3 regions of the Streptomyces sp. NPDC031418 genome follow, and region 1 is predicted to be linked to each of the others. Evidence: predicted binding sites of a transcription regulator. Region 1 holds the regulator's gene; each other region holds the start of a gene.
The links. Region 1 encodes HrcA, which represses chaperone genes, less so after heat shock. Its sites were predicted from a motif close to TTNGCACTCNGNNNNNCNGAGTGCNAA; they were not measured.

Region 1 (6,381 bases):
GGTGGGGTCGCCCTTGCACCACAGGGTCCGGGTGACGGTGACCGTCACGGTGGGCCGGCCGCCGGGCGCATAGGTGGGCGGCCGGTACGTCGGCCCGGGCGTGGCGGCGCAGTCGCCGAGCCCGCTGACGTGGAACACCTGCCGTCCGCCGACCTTCCCGGTCAGGTCCCCGCGCACACAGGCCCCGTCGACCGCCTTGGTCACCCGCCCGGTGACGGTGATCTTCCGGCCGTCCTTGGTCCGGCCCCGGCAGTCGACGGAGACGACGTCGGTCTCGCTCGGCGAGGGCGTCGCCGCCCCGGCGCCCCGACCGCCGTACCGTCCGGTGCAGGTGAGCCAACTGACGTCCACGTGCTGCTGCTTGAGCCTGGCCGTCGCCGTGGTGCCGGTGGTGTAGGCGGCAGTGGCGGAACCGAGCCCGCCGGGCTGGCAGCCCACCAGGGCACCGCCCGCCACGACCACGAGCGACACCGGCAGAATCCGTCTCAACGCCCCCATACAGGCAGCGTCCCACCACCGCGCCCGCGCCGGAAGGGCACATACGGCCACTCACCCGTTCGGGCCGGGGCAAGTGCCCGGCGAGGGCGCCTCGGTCAGCCGCGCAGCAGCAGCCACTCCTGGAGTTCCACCAGGTTGCCCTCCGGGTCCTTGAGGTGGGCCACCCGCATGCGGTCGGTCAGGGCGGCCGGGCCGTGCAGCAGGGCGGCGCCACGGGCGGTGATCTCGGCGCAGTAGGCGTCGAGGTCGTCCACGCGCAGCACCACCAGGGAGCGGTGGCCGGTGGCGACAGTGCCCAGTTCGGCGAGGACCTCGGCCATCATCGCGCGGTCCTGCAAGGCGATCCCGGCGGACCCGGTGTGCGGGCTGAACTTCTCGTACGGCCCCTCGGCCGCGCCGGACTGCGGCTTGAGGCCGAGGACCTCGGCGTAGAAGCGGTAGCAGGCGGCGAAGTCGGTGACGAGCAGGCGTACCTGGGCGAGTTCCATGGTGTCCCCCGGTGGGTCAGGACCAGCGGCCGGTGCGGCCGAGGAGCAGGGCCGCGGCGGCGGTGCCGGCGGTGGAGGTGCGCAGCACCGAGGGCCCGAGCACACAGGTCCTGGCACCGGCCTCCTCGAAGAGCGCCAACTCGTCCTTGGACACGCCCCCTTCCGGCCCGACGACCAGCACGATCTCGCCCTGTTCAGGGAGTTCGGCGGTCGCCAGCGGCTCGCTGGTGTGCTCGAAGTCGGAGTGCAGCACGGCGGCGAAGTCGGCCCCGGCGAGCAGTGCCGCGACCTGCTTGGTGGTCGCCGCGTCCGCGACCTCGGGGAAGCGGACCCGGCGGGACTGCTTGCCGGCCTCGCGGGCGGTGGCCCGCCACTTGCCGAGCGCCTTCAGCCCGCGGTCGCCCCGCCACTGGGTGATGCAGCGGGCCGCCTGCCAGGGCACGATCGCGTCGACGCCGACCTCGGTCATCGTCTCCACGGCGAGTTCGCCCCGGTCGCCCTTGGGCAGGGCCTGTACGACGGTGATGCGCGGGCTGGGCGCCGGCTCCTCCCGGACGTCCGCCAGCTGGACGATCAGCCGGTCCTTGCCCTCGCTGCCGATCACCTCGCCGACTCCGTACCGTCCGGCGCCGTCGGTGAGGACGACCTCCTCACCGGGCTGAAGCCGCTTGACGGAGACCGCGTGCCGGCCCTCCGGCCCGTCCAGCACATAGCGGTGGCTGTGCGCGTCGACATGCTCGACCACGAAAACCGGGGCGGTCATCGCAGGTCACCTCCATGGTCCGTGACGTCCGACAACGCTGTCCGGGCGGCGTCGAGTTCCTCGGCCAGCACCTCCACCAGCCGCCCGGCCGGCAGTTCCCGGGCCAGCCGGTGTCCCTGCCCCGCCCACAGCGCCATGCCCTGCGCGTCCCCGGCCTGGGCGGCGGCCTTGCGCAGCGGGACGGTGAGGTGGTGGATCTCCGGGTAGGCGGCGGGGGCGTACGGGCCGTGCTCGCGCAGGAACCGGTTGACCAGTCCGCGGGCCGGCCGGCCGGAGAAGGCGCGGGTCAACTCGGTGCGCGCGAACAGGGGGTTGGTGAGAGCCTGCTTGTGCAGGGGGTGCGCACCGGACTCGGGGGTGGCGAGGAAGGCGGTGCCGAGCTGCGCCGCACAGGCCCCGGCCGCGAGGACGGCGGCGATCTGGCTGCCGCGCATGATGCCGCCGGCGGCGACGACCGGGAGGCGCACGGCCTCGCGGATCTGGGTGACGAGGGACAGCACTCCGATGCCGGAGGCGTCGTTCTCCGTCAGATCCCGGTGCGTGCCCTGGTGACCGCCGGCCTCCACGCCCTGCGCGATCACCGCGTCCGCCCCGGCCCGCTCGACCGCGCGGGCCTCCTCCACGGTGGTGGCGGTGACCAGGGTGACGGTGCCGGCCCGGCGCAGCCGCTCGAGCGTCTCCTCGCCGGGTACGCCGAAGTGGAAGGAGACCACCGGCACCGGGTTGTCGAGGAGGACGGCGAGCTTGGCGTCGTAGCCGTCGTCCCGTCCGCTGTCGGGGTCGCCCAGCTCGGTCTCGTACCAGGCGGCCTCACCGGCGAGCTGATGGGCGTAGACCTCCACCGCGCCGGACTCCGCGTACTCCGGCTGCGGCATGAACACGTTCACGCCGAAGGGGCGGCCGGTGAGCCCGCGCAGCTGCTTGATCTCCTGGTACATCCCGTCGGCGGTCTTGTAGCCGGCGGCGAGGAAGCCGAGCCCGCCGGCCTCGGAAACGGCGGCGGCGAGCCGCGGGAGGGAGACACCGCCCGCCATGGGGGCCTGCACGATCGGGTGGGGCAGGAGATCGGTCAGCGCGGAGGACATGACCGCATGTTGTCACGTCCTTCGAACAGTTCCGAATCGGGGCATCCGACGGCATAGGCCGGGGGCATAGGGGGCCGAAGGCCCACTTTCGCGGGCCACTTCACCCCCGCCCCCGGCACCGGATCAGCGGCCGACGACCGCGTCCGTCAGCGCCCGTTGAACGCATCCTTCAGCCGCGAAAACAGCCCCTGCTGACCCGGCTGACTATGCCTGCCCGGGGGGCAGCCCCCGGACCCCCGGCCGCCCGGCAGCTCCCGTCAGCGCCCGTCAGCGCCCGTTGAACGCATCCTTCAGCCGCGAAAACAGCCCCTGCTGACCCGGCTGACTATGCCTGCCCGGGGGGCAACCCCCGGACCCCCGGCCGCCCGGCAGCTCCCGTCAGCGGCCGTTGAACGCATCCTTCAGCCGCGAGAACAGCCCCTGCTGACCCGGCTGGAACTGGCCCTGCGGGCGCTCCTCGCCGCGCAGCGCGGCCAGCTCGCGCAGCAGCCGCTCCTGCTCGGGGTCCAGCTTGGTCGGGGTCTGCACCTCGACGTGCACGACCAGGTCGCCCCGGCCGCCGCCGCGCAGATGCGTGACACCGCGGTTGTGCAGCGGAATCGACTGCCCGGACTGGGTGCCCGGCCGGATGTCGACCTCCTCCATGCCGTCCAGCGTCTCCAGCGGCACCTTGGTGCCGAGCGCCGCCGCCGTCATCGGGAGGGTGACCGTGCAGTGCAGGTCGTCGCCGCGCCGCTGGAACATCGGGTGCGGCAGCTCGTGGATCTCCACGTACAGATCGCCGGCCGGACCGCCGCCCGGCCCGACCTCGCCCTCACCGGCGAGCTGGATCCGCGTGCCGTTGTCGACACCCGCGGGGATCTTGACGGTGAGCGTGCGCCGGGAGCGGACCCGGCCGTCGCCGGCGCACTCCGGGCACGGGGTCGGCACGACGGTGCCGAAGCCCTGGCACTGGGGGCAGGGCCGGGAGGTCATGACCTGGCCCAGGAAGGACCGGGTGACCTGCGAGACCTCACCACGGCCCCGGCACATGTCACATGTCTGGGCGGTGGTGCCCGGCGCCGCGCCCTCGCCGCTGCACGTGTTGCAGACGACCGCGGTGTCGACCTGGATGTCCTTGGTGGTCCCGAAGGCCGCCTCGTCCAGCTCGACCTCGATCCGGATCATGGCGTCCTGGCCGCGCCGGGTGCGCGAACGCGGCCCGCGCTGCGAGGCCGTACCGAAGAACGCGTCCATGATGTCGGAGAAGTTGCCGAAGCCGCCGGCGCCGAAGCCGCCAGCGCCGGCCCCGCCCGACTGCGAGAGCGGGTCGCCGCCGAGGTCGTAGACCTGCTTCTTCTGCGGGTCCGACAGCACCTCGTAAGCGGCGTTGATCTCCTTGAACCGCTCCTGGGTCTTCGGATCGGGGTTGACGTCCGGGTGCAGCTCGCGCGCGAGCCGACGGAACGCCTTCTTGATCTCATCCTGCGACGCGTCGCGGCGCACGCCGAGAACGGCGTAGTAGTCCGTGGCCACTTACGACTCCGCCAGGATCTGTCCGACGTACCGTGCCACTGCGCGTACCGCTCCCATCGTTCCCGGGTAGTCCATGCGTGTCGGTCCGACCACGCCGAGCTTGGCAACCGCCTCGCCGCCCGAACCGTAGCCGACCGACACCACGGACGTGGAGTTGAGTCCTTCATGGGCGTTCTCGTGCCCGATACGCACGGTCACGCCCGGATCCTTCGCCTCGCCGAGGAGCTTGAGGAGCACGACCTGCTCCTCCAGTGCCTCCAGGACGGGCCGGATCGTGAGGGGGAAGTCATGTCCGAAGCGGGTGAGATTGGCGGTACCGCCGATCATCAGCCGCTCCTCGTTCTGCTCGACGAGGGTCTCCAGCAGGGTGGAGAGCACCGCGGAGACAGTACCGCGGTCCTCGGCCTCGAAGGCCTCCGGCAGATCCTCGACCAGCTTCGGCACGTCCGCGAACCGGCGGCCGGCGACCTTGCTGTTCAGCCGGGCCCGCAGATCCGCGAGCGAGGCCTCCCCGAACGGCGCCGGGCAGTCGACCATCCGCTGCTCGACCCGTCCGGTGTCCGTGATCAGCACGAGCATCACACGCGCGGGAGCGAGCGAGAGCAGCTCCACGTGCCGGACGGTGGACCGGGTCAGCGACGGGTACTGCACGACGGCGACCTGCCGTGTGAGCTGCGCGAGCAGCCGCACGGTCCGGGCCACCACGTCGTCGAGGTCGACGGCGCCCTCCAGGAAGTTCTGGATCGCCCGCCGCTCGGGCGGGGTCATCGGCTTGACGCCCGCCAGCTTGTCGACGAACAGCCGGTAGCCCTTGTCCGTGGGGATCCGCCCCGCACTGGTGTGCGGCTGCGCGATGAACCCCTCGTCCTCCAGGGCCGCCATGTCGTTGCGGACGGTCGCCGGGGACACTCCGAGGTTGTGCCGCTCGGTCAGGGCCTTGGAGCCGACCGGTTCCTCGGTCCCGACGTAGTCCTGGACGATCGCGCGCAGTACCTGAAGCCTGCGTTCACTCAGCATTGCGCGCGCACCTCCAGCACGTCGTCCCCTCGGGTCCCTCGCCGTCGGCCTGGCACTCTTCCCATGTGAGTGCCAGCCTTCCCCGGCCCAGTGTACGGCTGTCGGGTACGGCCTGGGCAAGGTCGGTGCCGTCGGGACCGCTCGTGGAGCTAGCGTCGCGGTATGACGGTGGCTTGGGAAGAGCAGGGCTGGCAGCGGCTGACCGACCGGGTCGGGCGGTGCCGGCTGCCGGGCTGGGACTGTACGGCGGGCCTGGTCCTCGGGGCGGACACGGCGCTGATGGTGGACGCCGGTTCGAGCCTGGCCGAGGGCGCCCGGCTGCACGGCGAGGCGCGGGAACTGGCCGGCCACCGTGTGACCCATCTCGCGCTCACCCATCCCCACTTCGACCACGTCTTCGGCGCTCCCGCGTTCGCCGGGGCCGAGGTGTACGCGGCGGTGGGCATGGACGCGGCCCTGACGCGTGGGCGCGGGGAGCTGCGCGCGGACGCGGTCGGCAACGGCCTGCCGGCCGCCGACGCGGCCGAGGCGGCGGACGCCCTGGCCCCGCCGCGCCACCTGGTCTCCGGCGAGTGGACCCTCGACCTGGGCGGCGGGCACCAGGCGCTGCTGGCCAACGTGGGCCCGGGTCACACCGCGCACGACCTCGTGGTGCTGGTCCCCGGGGCGCCGGAGGTGGTCTTCTGCGGTGACCTGGTCGAGGAGTCCGGCGAGCCCCAGGCGGGCCCGGACGCGGTGCCGTCCCGCTGGCCGGACGCGCTGGACCGGCTGCTCGCCCTGGGCGGTGAGGACGCGCTGTACGTCCCCGGTCACGGAGCGGTGGTGGACGCGGCCTTCGTCCGTCGCCAACGGGACGCCCTGGCGGCCCGCTTCGGCGTGTCGTGAGCATCACCGCAACGCTTCTCCTATCGTCATCCGAATGCGCCCGCCCGTCTCCCGCCACCGCCCCTCCAACGAGGGCCCTTCGGGCCCACACCGCCGTCTGTACTCCGCCGACCTGACCCCTCCGTGGAAG
Region 2 (6,381 bases), on a different contig from region 1:
CTGTCCGCCGAGGCCCGCACCGCGCTCACACTGCGTCTGCTCGGCGGTCTGACCACCGCCGAGATCGCCCGCGCCTGCCTGGTCCCGGAGCCGACGGTCGCCCAGCGCATCGTCCGCGCCAAACGCACCCTGGCCCGGCGGAACGTCGCCTTCGAGGTGCCGTACGGCCCGGACCGCGCGGCCCGCCTCGGCTCCGTCCTGGACGTCATCTACCTGATCTTCAACGAGGGGTACGCGGCCACCGCGGGCGACGACTGGCTGCGCCCGGGGCTGTGCGAGGACGCCCTGCGGCTGGCCCGTGTGCTGTCCGCGCTGATGCCCAAGGAACCGGAGGTGCACGCGCTGACCGCGCTGCTGGAGTTCCAGGCCTCCCGCACGGCGGCCCGCACCGGACCGGACGGCGAACCGGTGCTGCTCCAGGACCAGAACCGGCGCCGCTGGAACCGCCTGCTCATCGCCCGCGGCGTGCAGGCCCTCTCCCGCGCCGAGGCCCTGGCCCCCGGCGCCCCGGGCCCGTACGCCCTCCAGGCGGCCATCGCCGCCTGCCACGCGCACGCGTACACGTACGAGGAGACCGACTGGCCCACCATCGCCACCCTGTACGACCTGCTCGCGGCCCGCGCTCCGTCCCCCGTGGTGGAGCTGAACCGCGCGGTCGCCGTCGCGATGGCCGAAGGCCCCGCCGCGGGCCTGGCGCTGGTGGACGCCCTGGCCGGCGAACCGGCCCTGCGCGACTACCACCTGCTGCCCAGCGTCCGCGGCGACCTGCTGTCCCGGCTGGGCCGTACGACGGAGGCACGGGCCGAGTTCACGCGCGCGGCCGCCCTCACCCGCAACGCACGCGAACGCACCCTGCTGCTGCGCCGCGCCGCCGAGACGCCGGACTAGGGGGTCTTCGGATCAGGCGGGGCGGCCGACGAGCATGGTCGGGGCGCCGGCCACCCGGGTCAGGAAGACGGTCGCCGCGTTCGGGCCCTGCGGCTTGACCTTCCTGCGCAGCTCCTCCGGCTCGACGGCCGACCCGCGCTTCTTCACGGTCAGCGTGCCGACCTCCCGCTCCCGCAGCAGCGCCTTCAGCTTCTTCACGTTGAAGGGCAGCACGTCCGTGATCTCGTAGGCCGAGGCGTACGGCACGGGTCGCAGCTCGTCGGCGGTGACGTACGCGATGGTCGCGTCGATCAGTCCGCCGCCGACCTGCTCGGCCACCTCGGCGACCAGGTGCGCGCGGATCACGGCGCCGTCCGGCTCGTACAGATAGCGCCCCACCGGCCGTACCGCGGGATCGGGCAGCCCCCGGCCGAGCAGCGTGCGCGGGCCGGGCAGCAGCGTGGCCCGGACCGTGCCGGGCGCCCCGGTCCCGAACCACAGCACCGCCTCCTTCACATCGCCGCCGTCGGAGATCCACTCCGCCTCGGCCTCGGCGGGCACCGCCTCGTGCGGGATGCCGGGCGCGATCTTCAGCGCGGCGCGGGGCGCCGCCAGGGCCTTGCCGACGGCCCAGGACAGCGGCGGTGAGTACGCCTCCGGGTCGAAGATCCGCCCGCGGCCCCCGCGCCGGGCGGGGTCCACGAACACCGCGTCGTACCCGGTGGTGTCCACCTCCGTGACATCGGCCTCCCGCACCTCGATCAGCCCGGCGAGCCCGAGCGCCTCGGCGTTGGCGCGCGCCGTGGCCGCCGTCACCGGGTCCCGGTCCACGGCCAGCACCCGGATCCCGGCCCGGGCGAGCGCGATCGCGTCCCCGCCGATCCCGCAGCACAGGTCGGCCACCGAGGTGACGCCCAGCTCCTTCAGCCGGGCCGCCCGGTACGCCGCCACGCTCGCGCGCGTCGACTGCTCGACCCCGTTGGGCGTGAAGTACATCCGCTGGGCGTCCGCCGCGCCGAACTTCGCCGCCGCCCGCTGCCGCAGCCGGGCCTGGCCGAGCGCGGCCGACACCAGCTCGGCCGGGTGGTCGCGGCGCAGCCGGGTGGCGACGGCGAGTTCGTCCGCCGGGGCGGTGTCGCGGACCTCGGCGAGGAGGGCACGGCCTTCGGGGGTGAGGAGGAGAGCGAGGTCGTTCACCGGGTCATTGTGGGCCAGTCGGTGGATGGTGCGCGTGCGGTGGGTGGTGTCGGGCGGGGTGGCCGGGTGGGGCCTGGGAGGATCCGGCACCATGCGAGTAGTCGTACAAAACGATAAAAATCGGGCCGGACTGCGATGCGGTCCCCGGGCCCGCGTCCGCCGGACGGCCCTCGGCTGCGCCGCCGCCGCGCTGGCCTCGGCCGCGCTCCTCGCCGGCTGCGCCGGTCCCGACTCCGTCGCCCCCGCGGCCCCCGCCGCCCCCGGCCAGGGCGGCCCTGCCCACGTGCTGTCCCCGAAGGCCCGGCGGGCCGCCGAACATGCCCGGCTGGTCGCCGCCGCCCGGCGCTGGGGGCTGGACGAGGTCCCGCTCACCCCGCCCGCCCCGCCCAGGAAGAAGCCGGAGATCACCGCACGCCCCGGCTTCGAGGTCGACCACCAGGAGGACTGGGACCTGCCCCCGGTCTTCACCACGATCCCGACCCGCGACAAGGTCGTCTTCCTCACGATCGACGACGGCTCGGAGAAGGATCCCCGGTTCCTGAAGATGATGCAGGACCTGAAGATCCCGTACACCGCCTTCCTCAGCAACTACCTGGTGAAGGACGACTACGGCTACTTCCGGAAGATGCAGTCCTCCGGCCACACCCTCAACAACCACACCCTGCACCACCCCTACCTGCCGGGTCTGTCCTACGAGGAGCAGAAGGACGAGATCTGCGGCATGCAGGACATCATGGAGCGGGAGTTCGGCAAGCGCCCGACCGTCTTCCGCCCGCCCTACGGCAACTACAACCAGGACACCCTGCGCGCCGCCAAGGCCTGCGGCATCAGATACGCGCCGATCTGGAACGAGGAGGTCTTCGTCGACCACTGGGAGTTCCGCGAGGACGACCAGCAGTTCCGCAAGGGCGACATCGTCCTGACCCACTTCCGTGGCCGCTCCGACTGGAACGGCACGATGGTCGACGACATGCGCCGCTTCCTGAACCGGATCACGCGCGAGGGCTACGCGGTGGCCCGCCTGGAGGACTACCTGTGAGGCCGCGGCGGGGCCCGGCCGCGGTCCTCGCCGCGGCCCTCCTCGCGGCCGCCCTCCTCGCCGGCTGCGCCCAGTCCGTCGACCCCATCGAACGCCTGGGCAGAAAAGCCGCCCAGGAGGTGCGCCCGCACGGCCCCGCCCCCGACCAGCCGTACCGCCACTGGGGGCTGAGCGAACCGCTCGCCCGGCCCCCCGCACCGCCCGCCGGCCGCCCGCTCGCGGCGCGCCCGGGCGGCCGCGCCACCCCGCCCGTCCTGGACCACGTCCCCACCCGGGACCGGGTCGTCTTCCTCACCTACGACGACGGCGCCGAGCGCGACCCCCGCTTCCTCGCCATGGTCCGCGAACTCCGGCTCCCGGTGAGCCTCTTCCTCACCGACGGCGTCGCCGGCCCCGGCTACCCGCACGTCGCCCGGCTGCACCGGCTCGGCGCCGGCATCGAGAACCGCACCCTGGACCACCGTGCCCTGCGCGGAGTGCCGTACGCCGGCCAGCGCGCCGAGATCTGCGGCCAGCAGAGCCGCCTCGCCGCCCGCCTCGGCGTCCACCCCCGGCTGTTCCGCCCGCCCCACGGCACGTACGACACGGTCACCCTGCGCGCGGCGGCCGACTGCGGCATCTCCGCGATCGTGCTGTGGCGGGCCGTGATGACCCCGGCCGACCTCGTCTACACGCACGGCGAACACCGGCTCGAACCCGGCGACATCGTCCTCGTCGGCCCGGACGGGACGACGGGCCCGTCGCTGCGCCGGCGGACCGCGCGGCTGCTGCGCCGCATCCAGCGACGGGGACTGACGGTCGGACGGCTGGAGGACTACCTCTAGGGCCGGCCCACGGGGGGCGTGCCGCGGTGTGCTCGGCCGGACCTGTGGGGCGACGCGCGGCCGGAATTGGCACTCGGCTTGACCGAGTGCTAATCGCGGTCATAGTCTCGCTCTGGCACTCCCCCCCGGAGAGTGCCAACAAACGCGACGGGCAGGTCCGGCACCCGCGACGACGGATCGACCTGGTCGCCACCTCAGACAGTTAACCCCGTGAGATCTCCGAAGGGGGAGGTCGGATCGTGACGACCGCCAGCTCCAAGGTTGCCATCAAGCCGCTCGAGGACCGCATCGTGGTCCAGCCGCTCGACGCCGAGCAGACCACGGCTTCCGGCCTGGTCATCCCGGACACCGCGAAGGAGAAGCCCCAGGAGGGCGCCGTCCTCGCCGTGGGTCCGGGCCGGTTCGAGAACGGCGAGCGTCTGCCGCTCGACGTCAAGGTCGGCGACGTCGTCCTCTACAGCAAGTACGGCGGCACCGAGGTGAAGTACAACGGCGAGGAGTACCTCGTCCTCTCGGCTCGCGACGTTCTCGCGATCATCGAGAAGTAAGACCACCTCAAGCATTCTGAGCTGCGCCCCTGGCCCCCGCGACCGATAACGAAGCCGGGCGCCCGGGGCGCAGTTCGGTTTTTCACCCACAGATTTCCGAGAGGGCTCCCGCTGTCATGGCGAAGATCCTGAAGTTCGACGAGGACGCCCGTCGCGCCCTCGAGCGCGGCGTCAACAAGCTGGCCGACACGGTGAAGGTGACGATCGGCCCCAAGGGCCGCAACGTCGTCATCGACAAGAAGTTCGGCGCCCCCACCATCACCAACGACGGTGTCACCATCGCCCGTGAGGTGGAGATCGAGGACCCGTACGAGAACCTCGGCGCGCAGCTGGTGAAGGAGGTGGCGACCAAGACCAACGACATCGCGGGTGACGGCACCACCACCGCCACCGTCCTCGCCCAGGCGCTGGTCCGCGAGGGTCTGAAGAACGTCGCCGCCGGTGCCTCCCCGGCCGCCCTGAAGAAGGGCATCGACGCCGCGGTCAAGGCCGTCTCCGACGACCTGCTGGCCACCGCCCGTCCGATCGACGAGAAGTCCGACATCGCCGCCGTCGCCGCGCTGTCCGCCCAGGACCAGCAGGTCGGCGAGCTGATCGCCGAGGCCATGGACAAGGTCGGCAAGGACGGTGTCATCACCGTCGAGGAGTCCAACACCTTCGGTCTGGAGCTGGACTTCACCGAGGGCATGGCCTTCGACAAGGGCTACCTGTCGCCGTACTTCGTCACGGACCAGGAGCGCATGGAGGCCGTCCTCGACGAGCCCTACATCCTGATCAACCAGGGCAAGATCTCCTCCATCCAGGACATGCTGCCGCTGCTGGAGAAGGTCATCCAGGCCGGCGCCTCCAAGCCGCTGCTGATCATCGCCGAGGACGTCGAGGGCGAGGCCCTGTCGACCCTGGTCGTCAACAAGATCCGCGGCACCTTCAACGCCGTCGCGGTGAAGGCCCCCGGCTTCGGCGACCGCCGCAAGGCGATGCTCCAGGACATGGCCGTCCTCACCGGCGCCACCGTCATCTCCGAGGAGGTCGGCCTCAAGCTCGACCAGGCCGGTCTCGACGTGCTCGGCACCGCCCGCCGCGTCACCGTCACCAAGGACGACACCACGATCGTCGACGGCGGCGGCAAGTCCGAGGACGTCACCGGCCGCGTCGCGCAGATCAAGGCCGAGATCGAGAACACCGACTCCGACTGGGACCGCGAGAAGCTCCAGGAGCGCCTCGCGAAGCTGGCCGGCGGCGTGTGCGTGATCAAGGTCGGCGCCGCCACCGAGGTGGAGCTGAAGGAGAAGAAGCACCGTCTGGAGGACGCCATCTCCGCGACCCGCGCCGCGGTCGAGGAGGGCATCGTCTCCGGTGGTGGCTCCGCCCTGGTGCACGCCTCCAAGGTCCTCGAGGGCAACCTCGGCAAGACCGGCGACGAGGCCACCGGTGTCGCGGTCGTCCGCAACGCCGTGGTCGAGCCGCTGCGCTGGATCGGCGAGAACGCCGGCCAGGAGGGCTACGTCATCGTCTCCAAGGTCAAGGACCTGGAGAAGGGGCAGGGCTACAACGCCGCCACCGGCGAGTACGGCGACCTGGTCAAGGCCGGCGTCATCGACCCGGTGAAGGTCACCCGCTCCGCCCTGGAGAACGCCGCCTCCATCGCCTCCCTGCTGCTCACGACCGAGACCCTGGTCGTCGAGAAGAAGGAAGAGGAAGAGCCGGCCGCCGCGGGCCACGGCCACGGCCACGCCCACTGAGCGAACCGGTCACCGCGCGCCCTGTGACGCGCAGACCCTGACGATGGCCCGGTGCCGCCCTTGCGGCGCCGGGCCATCGGCCGTTCACTGCTCCAGCTCGTCCAGCGCGCCGAGCTGCTGCATCAGCCCCAGCTGGTCGTGCTGCCACCACAGCTCGGCGATCT
Region 3 (6,381 bases), on a different contig from region 1:
GCCGGAACTCCGCGTCGAAGACGGGCTCCAGCGGGGTCTGGTACAGCATGTGGTGGACGAACCAGAGCACCGAGTTGGCGATGCCGTTGTACGCGTCGGCGAACACGGCCGGATCGATGTCGAGCATGCGGACCAGCTGCCCGCCGGTCGCGTCCACCGACAGCCGCCGCCCGTCGTGGGACCGCCGTACCGCCTCGCGGTCCGCGTCGCTCAGCGCGGCGCACACCCACACCGCCTGCGCGCTCGGCCCGATCGCCGACAGCCCGGAGACCAGCCCGCCGCCGCCACGTCTGGCGTCCAGCGAGCCGTCCTCGCGCACCTGATAGGAAACGGGGCCGCGATTGGACGCGACCAGCACCTCAGCACCGTGCGTGGAAGACATACGCCTCAACCTAGCCCGGCCCGGAAACGCTCAAACGTACGGCCCGCCCGGTACGGCCGCCGTATACGACGGCCCCGGCCGTTCACGCCACCTTGCGCTCGGCGTACTCCGCGATCTCCACCATCGGCGGCCGCTCCTCGGTGTCCACCGAGTAGGTGCGCGGTTCGAAGCCGTCCGCGCCCCGCTCGAACTGGGTGAGCGAGGGGCGGACCAGATGGCCGCGGGCGAGGCGGAGCTGGGCGGTGCGGTAGATGGCCGCCGCCATCCGGCCGAGCGCCTGTCCGTCCTGGTGCCGGTGCTTGCGCACCCCCAGGTCCACCTGGGCCAGCGCGTCCAGCCCCACCAGGTGCAGCGAGTCCACCAGCATGCCCAGCTCCACGCCGTACCCGACGGGGAAGGGCAGCTGCTCCAGCAGTGAGCGGCGGGCGGCGTACTCGCCGCCCAGCGGCTGCACGAACCCGGCCAGCTGCGGCCAGTGCATGTTGAGCAGCGGGCGGGCCATCAGCTCGGTGACCCGGCCGCCCTGCCCGGTGGCACCGGCGAGCGGACGGTCGTACATGCCCTTGACGAGGTCCACGTCCGGCTCGGTGAGCAGCGGGCCGACCAGCCCGGTGACGAAGTCGGAGGAGAAGTCCCGCAGGTCCGCGTCGATGAAGCAGACGAGGTCCCCGTGGGTGACCAGGAGGGAGCGCCACAGCACCTCCCCCTTGCCGGGGACGGCCGGGATGCGGGGCAGGATCGCGTCGCGGTGCACGACCCGGGCGCCGGCGGCCGCCGCGACCCTGGAGGTGCCGTCGGTGGAGCCGGAGTCCACGACGACGATCTCGTCGACGAGCGGGACCTGTTCGACGAGGTCGTGCCGGATCACGGCGACGATCTCCCCGACCGTCGCCTCCTCGTTGAGCGCGGGCAGGACGACGCTGATCGTCTGGCCGGTGCGCTGTTTGGCGGCCAGTATCCGGTGGAGCGGGCGATCGGCCACGGACCAGGAGCGGGTGGCCAGCCAGCGCTCGACTTCTTCCAGCACGGTCTGCGGCTCCTCACTGTTCGTGATCACACGAGGTGCGCCGTGTGATCCATCTCGCGGTTCGGACGTCTATCTCAACTGTCCTGGCCTTCGGTTACAGTCTTGAACAACGCCGATGACCATCGCATGTCGGGGTGTCAAGCGGCGTTGACAATCGCATACAGCTCATCCAGAGGGGCAGAGGGAAACGGCCCGATGAAGCCCCGGCAACCCTCCAGTCGGTCTCGTTCTCCATATCGAGGCTCCCGGCTAGGGAAGGTGCCAAATCCGTCTCACGGCGAGATGCGCCGTGAGGAAGATGAGGAGAAAGGGCCTCGCCTCACATGGCTGCGCAGACAGTTGAAACCCCCCTTGACTCCGCCGTCGACCTCGGTCCGGCCTCGGCCCTGAGCTGTCGCGAGTGCGGTCACCGCGTTCCGCTCGGCCCGGTCTTCGCCTGCGAGGAGTGTTTCGGCCCGCTGGAGATCGCCTACGACTTCTCCGGCCACGACCCCGAGGAACTGCGCCGGACGATCGAGTCGGGCCCCGCGAACATCTGGCGGTACGCGCCGCTGCTGCCCGTCCCCGCCGACGTGGCCGACAAGCCGAACCTCAACCCCGGCTGGACCAAGCTCGTCAAGGCGGACAACCTCGCCGGTGAGCTGGGCGTGACCGGCGGTCTGTACGTGAAGGACGACTCCGGCAACCCGACGCACTCCTTCAAGGACCGGGTCGTCGCCCAGGCCCTGGAGGCGGCGCGCGCCTTCGGCTTCACCACCCTGTCCTGCTCCTCGACCGGCAACCTGGCCGGTGCCGTCGGCGCCGCCGCCGCCCGGGCCGGCTTCCGCTCGTGCGTGTTCATCCCGCACGACCTGGAGCAGGGCAAGGTCGTCATGGCCGCGGTCTACGGCGGCGAGCTGGTCGGCATCGAGGGCAACTACGACGATGTGAACCGCTTCTGCTCCGAGCTGATCGGCGACCCGGCCGGCGAGGGCTGGGGCTTCGTCAATGTCAACCTGCGCCCGTACTACGCCGAGGGCTCCAAGACGCTCGCGTACGAGATCTGCGAGCAGCTCGGCTGGCGGCTGCCCGACCAGATCGTGGTGCCGATCGCCTCCGGCTCCCAGCTCACCAAGATCGACAAGGGGCTCCAGGAGCTGATCAAGCTCGGCCTGGTGGAGGACCGGCCGTACAAGATCTTCGGCGCCCAGGCGGAGGGCTGCTCCCCGGTGTCGACCGCCTTCAAGGCCGGGCACGACGTCGTACGGCCGCAGAAGCCGAACACGATCGCCAAGTCCCTCGCCATCGGCAACCCGGCCGACGGGCCGTACGTCCTGGACATCGCCCGGCGCACCGGCGGTGCGGTGGAGGACGTCACGGACGAGGAGGTCGTGGACGCCATCAAGCTGCTGGCCCGCACGGAGGGCATCTTCGCGGAGACGGCGGGCGGGGTGACCGTCGGCGTCACCCGCAAGCTGCTCAAGCAGGGCCTGCTGGACCCGGCGAAGACCACGGTCGTGCTGAACACCGGCGACGGCCTGAAGACCCTGGACGCGGTGGCCGGCACCGGCCTGACCGCGACCATCCGCCCCACCCTGGACTCCTTCCGAGAGGCTGGCCTCGCATGAGCGTGACCGTTCGCATCCCCACCATCCTGCGCACCTACACCGGAGGTCAGGCCGAGGTGCCCGCCGAGGGGGCGACCCTCGCCGAGGTCATCGCGGACCTGGAGAAGAACCACACGGGCATCGCCGCCCGCGTCCTGGACGACCAGGGCAAGCTGCGCCGGTTCGTGAACGTGTACGTCAACGACGACGACGTCCGCTTCGAGCAGGGGCTGGAGACGGCCACCCCGGACGGCGCGGGCATCTCCATCATCCCGGCGGTCGCCGGCGGCTGAGCATTAACCCGGTAACCGACGGTAGCCGGGATTACCGAGCGTTTATCGAATGGCCCCTTCCGCGATAGAAGCGGAGGGGGCCATTCAGTGTGATTGAGCGCGATAGAGTTGGGGAACCGGGTTGCGGGCCTACGGGTCGCGGGCCCTGGAATGGTGCCGCCCGCACGACAAGAAGTAGCCAAAGTGTGCGTGTTTTATGCGGCTTTCGTTCCCTTTGTGGAGCCCGACTTGCCCTGAATTCTCCCTGATTCTTGGCACATTCCGGATCGGGTGCGTCCAGATTTCTCGTCCGATTGACCTGTTGCAGACGGCAGTTGGACAGATACATTCAGCCGCGGTCGACGCGTTCCGGCGCACGCCCCCGACCGATTTGGGGGGTGAGGTCTGACCCGGGTCCGCGAAGTGTGGATCTGTGCAAGGGCCAGTAATAGGGGAGTTAGGCATGGCTCAGGGCACCGTCAAGTGGTTCAACGCGGAGAAGGGGTACGGCTTCATCGCGGTCGACGGTGGTGCGGACGTCTTCGTCCACTACAGCGCGATTCAGATGGACGGCTACCGCACCCTGGAAGAGGGCCAGCGGGTCGAGTTCGAGATCTCGCAGGGCCAGAAGGGTCCGCAGGCCGACATGGTTCGCGTCACCGCCTGAACGTAAAGCAAGCGTTCTTCGCCGAAGGGCCCGCACCTCCCGGGGTGCGGGCCCTTCGGCGTGCCTGTGCCTGTGCCTGTGCCTGTGCCTGTGCCTGTGCCTGCGTCTGCGCTTGCGCGCGTGCCCGTGCCCCGGCGGCCGCATGCGCCCGTTCGCCCGGGGCGGAGACTCCCCGCCGGACCGTGGGAGGCGCTTGCACTCGACCATGCCGAGTGCTAATCATTGGCGTTAGCACTCTGAAGGTGAGAGTGACAAAGAAGGACCGGGTCGGTGAGGCCGCGGACCGGGTGGGGCAAGGAACCACTGGTCGGCTGGCCGTCCGTCGCGGGCGCGGGCGCGGTCCGAAGGAATCACCCCCAGTCCTGGAGGGACCACTTCACATGGCCAAGATCATCGCGTTCGACGAGGAGGCGCGGCGCGGCCTCGAGCGCGGCATGAACCAGCTCGCGGACGCCGTCAAGGTGACGCTCGGCCCCAAGGGTCGCAACGTCGTCCTCGAGAAGAAGTGGGGCGCCCCCACGATCACCAACGATGGTGTCTCCATCGCCAAGGAGATCGAGCTCGAGGACCCGTACGAGAAGATCGGCGCCGAGCTGGTCAAGGAAGTCGCCAAGAAGACGGACGACGTCGCCGGTGACGGTACGACCACCGCGACCGTTCTCGCCCAGGCCCTGGTCAAGGAAGGCCTGCGCAACGTCGCGGCCGGCGCCAACCCGATGGCTCTGAAGCGCGGTATCGAGAAGGCCGTCGAGGCCGTCTCCGCCGCCCTCCTGGAGCAGGCGAAGGACGTCGAGACCAAGGAGCAGATCGCCTCCACCGCGTCCATCTCCGCCGCCGACACCCAGATCGGCGAGCTGATCGCCGAGGCCATGGACAAGGTCGGCAAGGAAGGCGTCATCACCGTCGAGGAGAGCAACACCTTCGGTCTGGAGCTGGAGCTCACCGAGGGTATGCGCTTCGACAAGGGCTACATCTCCGCCTACTTCGCGACCGACATGGAGCGCATGGAGGCGGTGCTCGAGGACCCGTACATCCTCATCGCCAACTCCAAGATCTCCTCGGTCAAGGACCTGCTCCCGCTCCTGGAGAAGGTCATGCAGTCGGGCAAGCCGCTGCTGATCATCGCCGAGGACGTCGAGGGCGAGGCCCTGTCGACCCTGGTCGTCAACAAGATCCGCGGCACCTTCAAGTCCGTCGCCGTCAAGGCCCCGGGCTTCGGCGACCGCCGCAAGGCCATGCTCGGCGACATCGCCATCCTCACGGGCGGCGAGGTCATCTCCGAGGAGGTCGGCCTCAAGCTGGAGAACGCCACGCTGGACCTGCTGGGCAAGGCCCGCAAGGTCGTCATCACCAAGGACGAGACCACGATCGTCGACGGTGCCGGCGCCAGCGAGCAGGTCGCGGGCCGCGTGAACCAGATCCGCGCCGAGATCGAGAACAGCGACTCGGACTACGACCGCGAGAAGCTCCAGGAGCGCCTGGCCAAGCTCGCGGGCGGCGTGGCCGTCATCAAGGCCGGTGCCGCCACCGAGGTGGAGCTCAAGGAGCGCAAGCACCGCATCGAGGACGCCGTCCGCAACGCGAAGGCCGCCGTCGAGGAGGGCATCGTCGCCGGTGGTGGCGTGGCCCTGCTCCAGGCCTCCCAGGTCTTCGAGAAGCTGGAGCTCGAGGGTGACGAGGCGACCGGCGCCAACGCCGTGCGCATCGCGCTCGAGGCCCCGCTGAAGCAGATCGCCGTCAACGCCGGCCTCGAGGGCGGTGTCGTGGTGGAGAAGGTGCGCAACCTGACCCCGGGCCACGGCCTGAACGCCGCGACCGGTGAGTACGTCGACCTGGTCGCCGAGGGCATCATCGACCCGGCGAAGGTGACCCGTTCCGCGCTCCAGAACGCCGCCTCCATCGCCGCGCTGTTCCTCACCACCGAGGCCGTCATCGCCGACAAGCCGGAGAAGGCCGCTGCGCCGGCCGGCGGCGGCATGCCGGGCGGTGACATGGACTTCTGATCCCCCGCGGATCATCTGTCCTTCTCCGAGGGCGGTACCACCGGCTTCCCGGCCGGGGGTACCGCCCTCGGGCGTTCCCCCGGGCCGCCCCCGCTCAACAACCGGCCGCGGCCCGGAAGGTACGGCGGTACGCCTGCGGCGACACCCCGATCGCGGCGTGCAGATGCTGCCGCAGCGAGGCGGGCGTCCCGAACCCGGCCTTCCCGGCGATCTGCTCGACGGGCAGGTCGCTGGACTCCAGCAGTTCCCGCGCCCGCAGCACCCGCTGCTGGATCAGCCACCGCCCCGGGCTCATCCCCACCTCGTCCTGGAACCGGCGGGCGAACGTCCGCAGGCTCATCCGGGCGTGCCCGGCGAGGTCGGCCAGCGTCAGCGGCTCGTCCAGCCGCCGCAGCGCCCACTCGCGGGTCGCCGCGGTTCCGGCCGCGGACGGCTCCGGCACCG

Region 2: the regulator HrcA is predicted to act here: its motif matches at 3,994-4,020, upstream of groES (co-chaperone GroES).
Region 3: the regulator HrcA is predicted to act here: its motif matches at 4,127-4,153, upstream of groL (chaperonin GroEL).

Annotation. Positions count from the first base shown of each region.
Region 1 covers NZ_JBVIJC010000007.1:46,985-53,365, reverse strand. The annotation lists gene ACZ5CZ_RS11165 (hypothetical protein) at 1-498, opposite strand, end outside; gene ACZ5CZ_RS11160 (VOC family protein) at 594-986, opposite strand; gene ACZ5CZ_RS11155 (16S rRNA (uracil(1498)-N(3))-methyltransferase) at 1,003-1,749, opposite strand; gene ACZ5CZ_RS11150 (nitronate monooxygenase) at 1,746-2,834, opposite strand; gene dnaJ (molecular chaperone DnaJ) at 3,213-4,349, opposite strand; gene hrcA (heat-inducible transcriptional repressor HrcA) at 4,350-5,366, opposite strand; gene ACZ5CZ_RS11135 (MBL fold metallo-hydrolase) at 5,529-6,251, shown strand; gene ACZ5CZ_RS11130 (DUF3097 domain-containing protein) at 6,286-6,381, shown strand, end outside.
Region 2 covers NZ_JBVIJC010000015.1:96,596-102,976, forward strand. The annotation lists gene ACZ5CZ_RS23150 (RNA polymerase sigma factor) at 1-888, shown strand, start outside; gene ACZ5CZ_RS23155 (THUMP-like domain-containing protein) at 901-2,064, opposite strand; gene ACZ5CZ_RS23160 (polysaccharide deacetylase family protein) at 2,156-3,103, shown strand; gene ACZ5CZ_RS23165 (polysaccharide deacetylase family protein) at 3,100-3,927, shown strand; gene groES (co-chaperone GroES) at 4,167-4,475, shown strand; gene groL (chaperonin GroEL) at 4,592-6,217, shown strand; gene ACZ5CZ_RS23180 (ester cyclase) at 6,302-6,381, opposite strand, start outside.
Region 3 covers NZ_JBVIJC010000018.1:138,590-144,970, forward strand. The annotation lists gene ACZ5CZ_RS26315 (alpha,alpha-trehalose-phosphate synthase (UDP-forming)) at 1-382, opposite strand, end outside; gene ACZ5CZ_RS26320 (glucosyl-3-phosphoglycerate synthase) at 465-1,409, opposite strand; SAM riboswitch class I at 1,572-1,714, shown strand; gene thrC (threonine synthase) at 1,733-3,016, shown strand; gene ACZ5CZ_RS26330 (MoaD/ThiS family protein) at 3,013-3,288, shown strand; gene ACZ5CZ_RS26335 (cold-shock protein) at 3,731-3,934, shown strand; gene groL (chaperonin GroEL) at 4,315-5,937, shown strand; gene ACZ5CZ_RS26345 (GlxA family transcriptional regulator) at 6,032-6,381, opposite strand, start outside.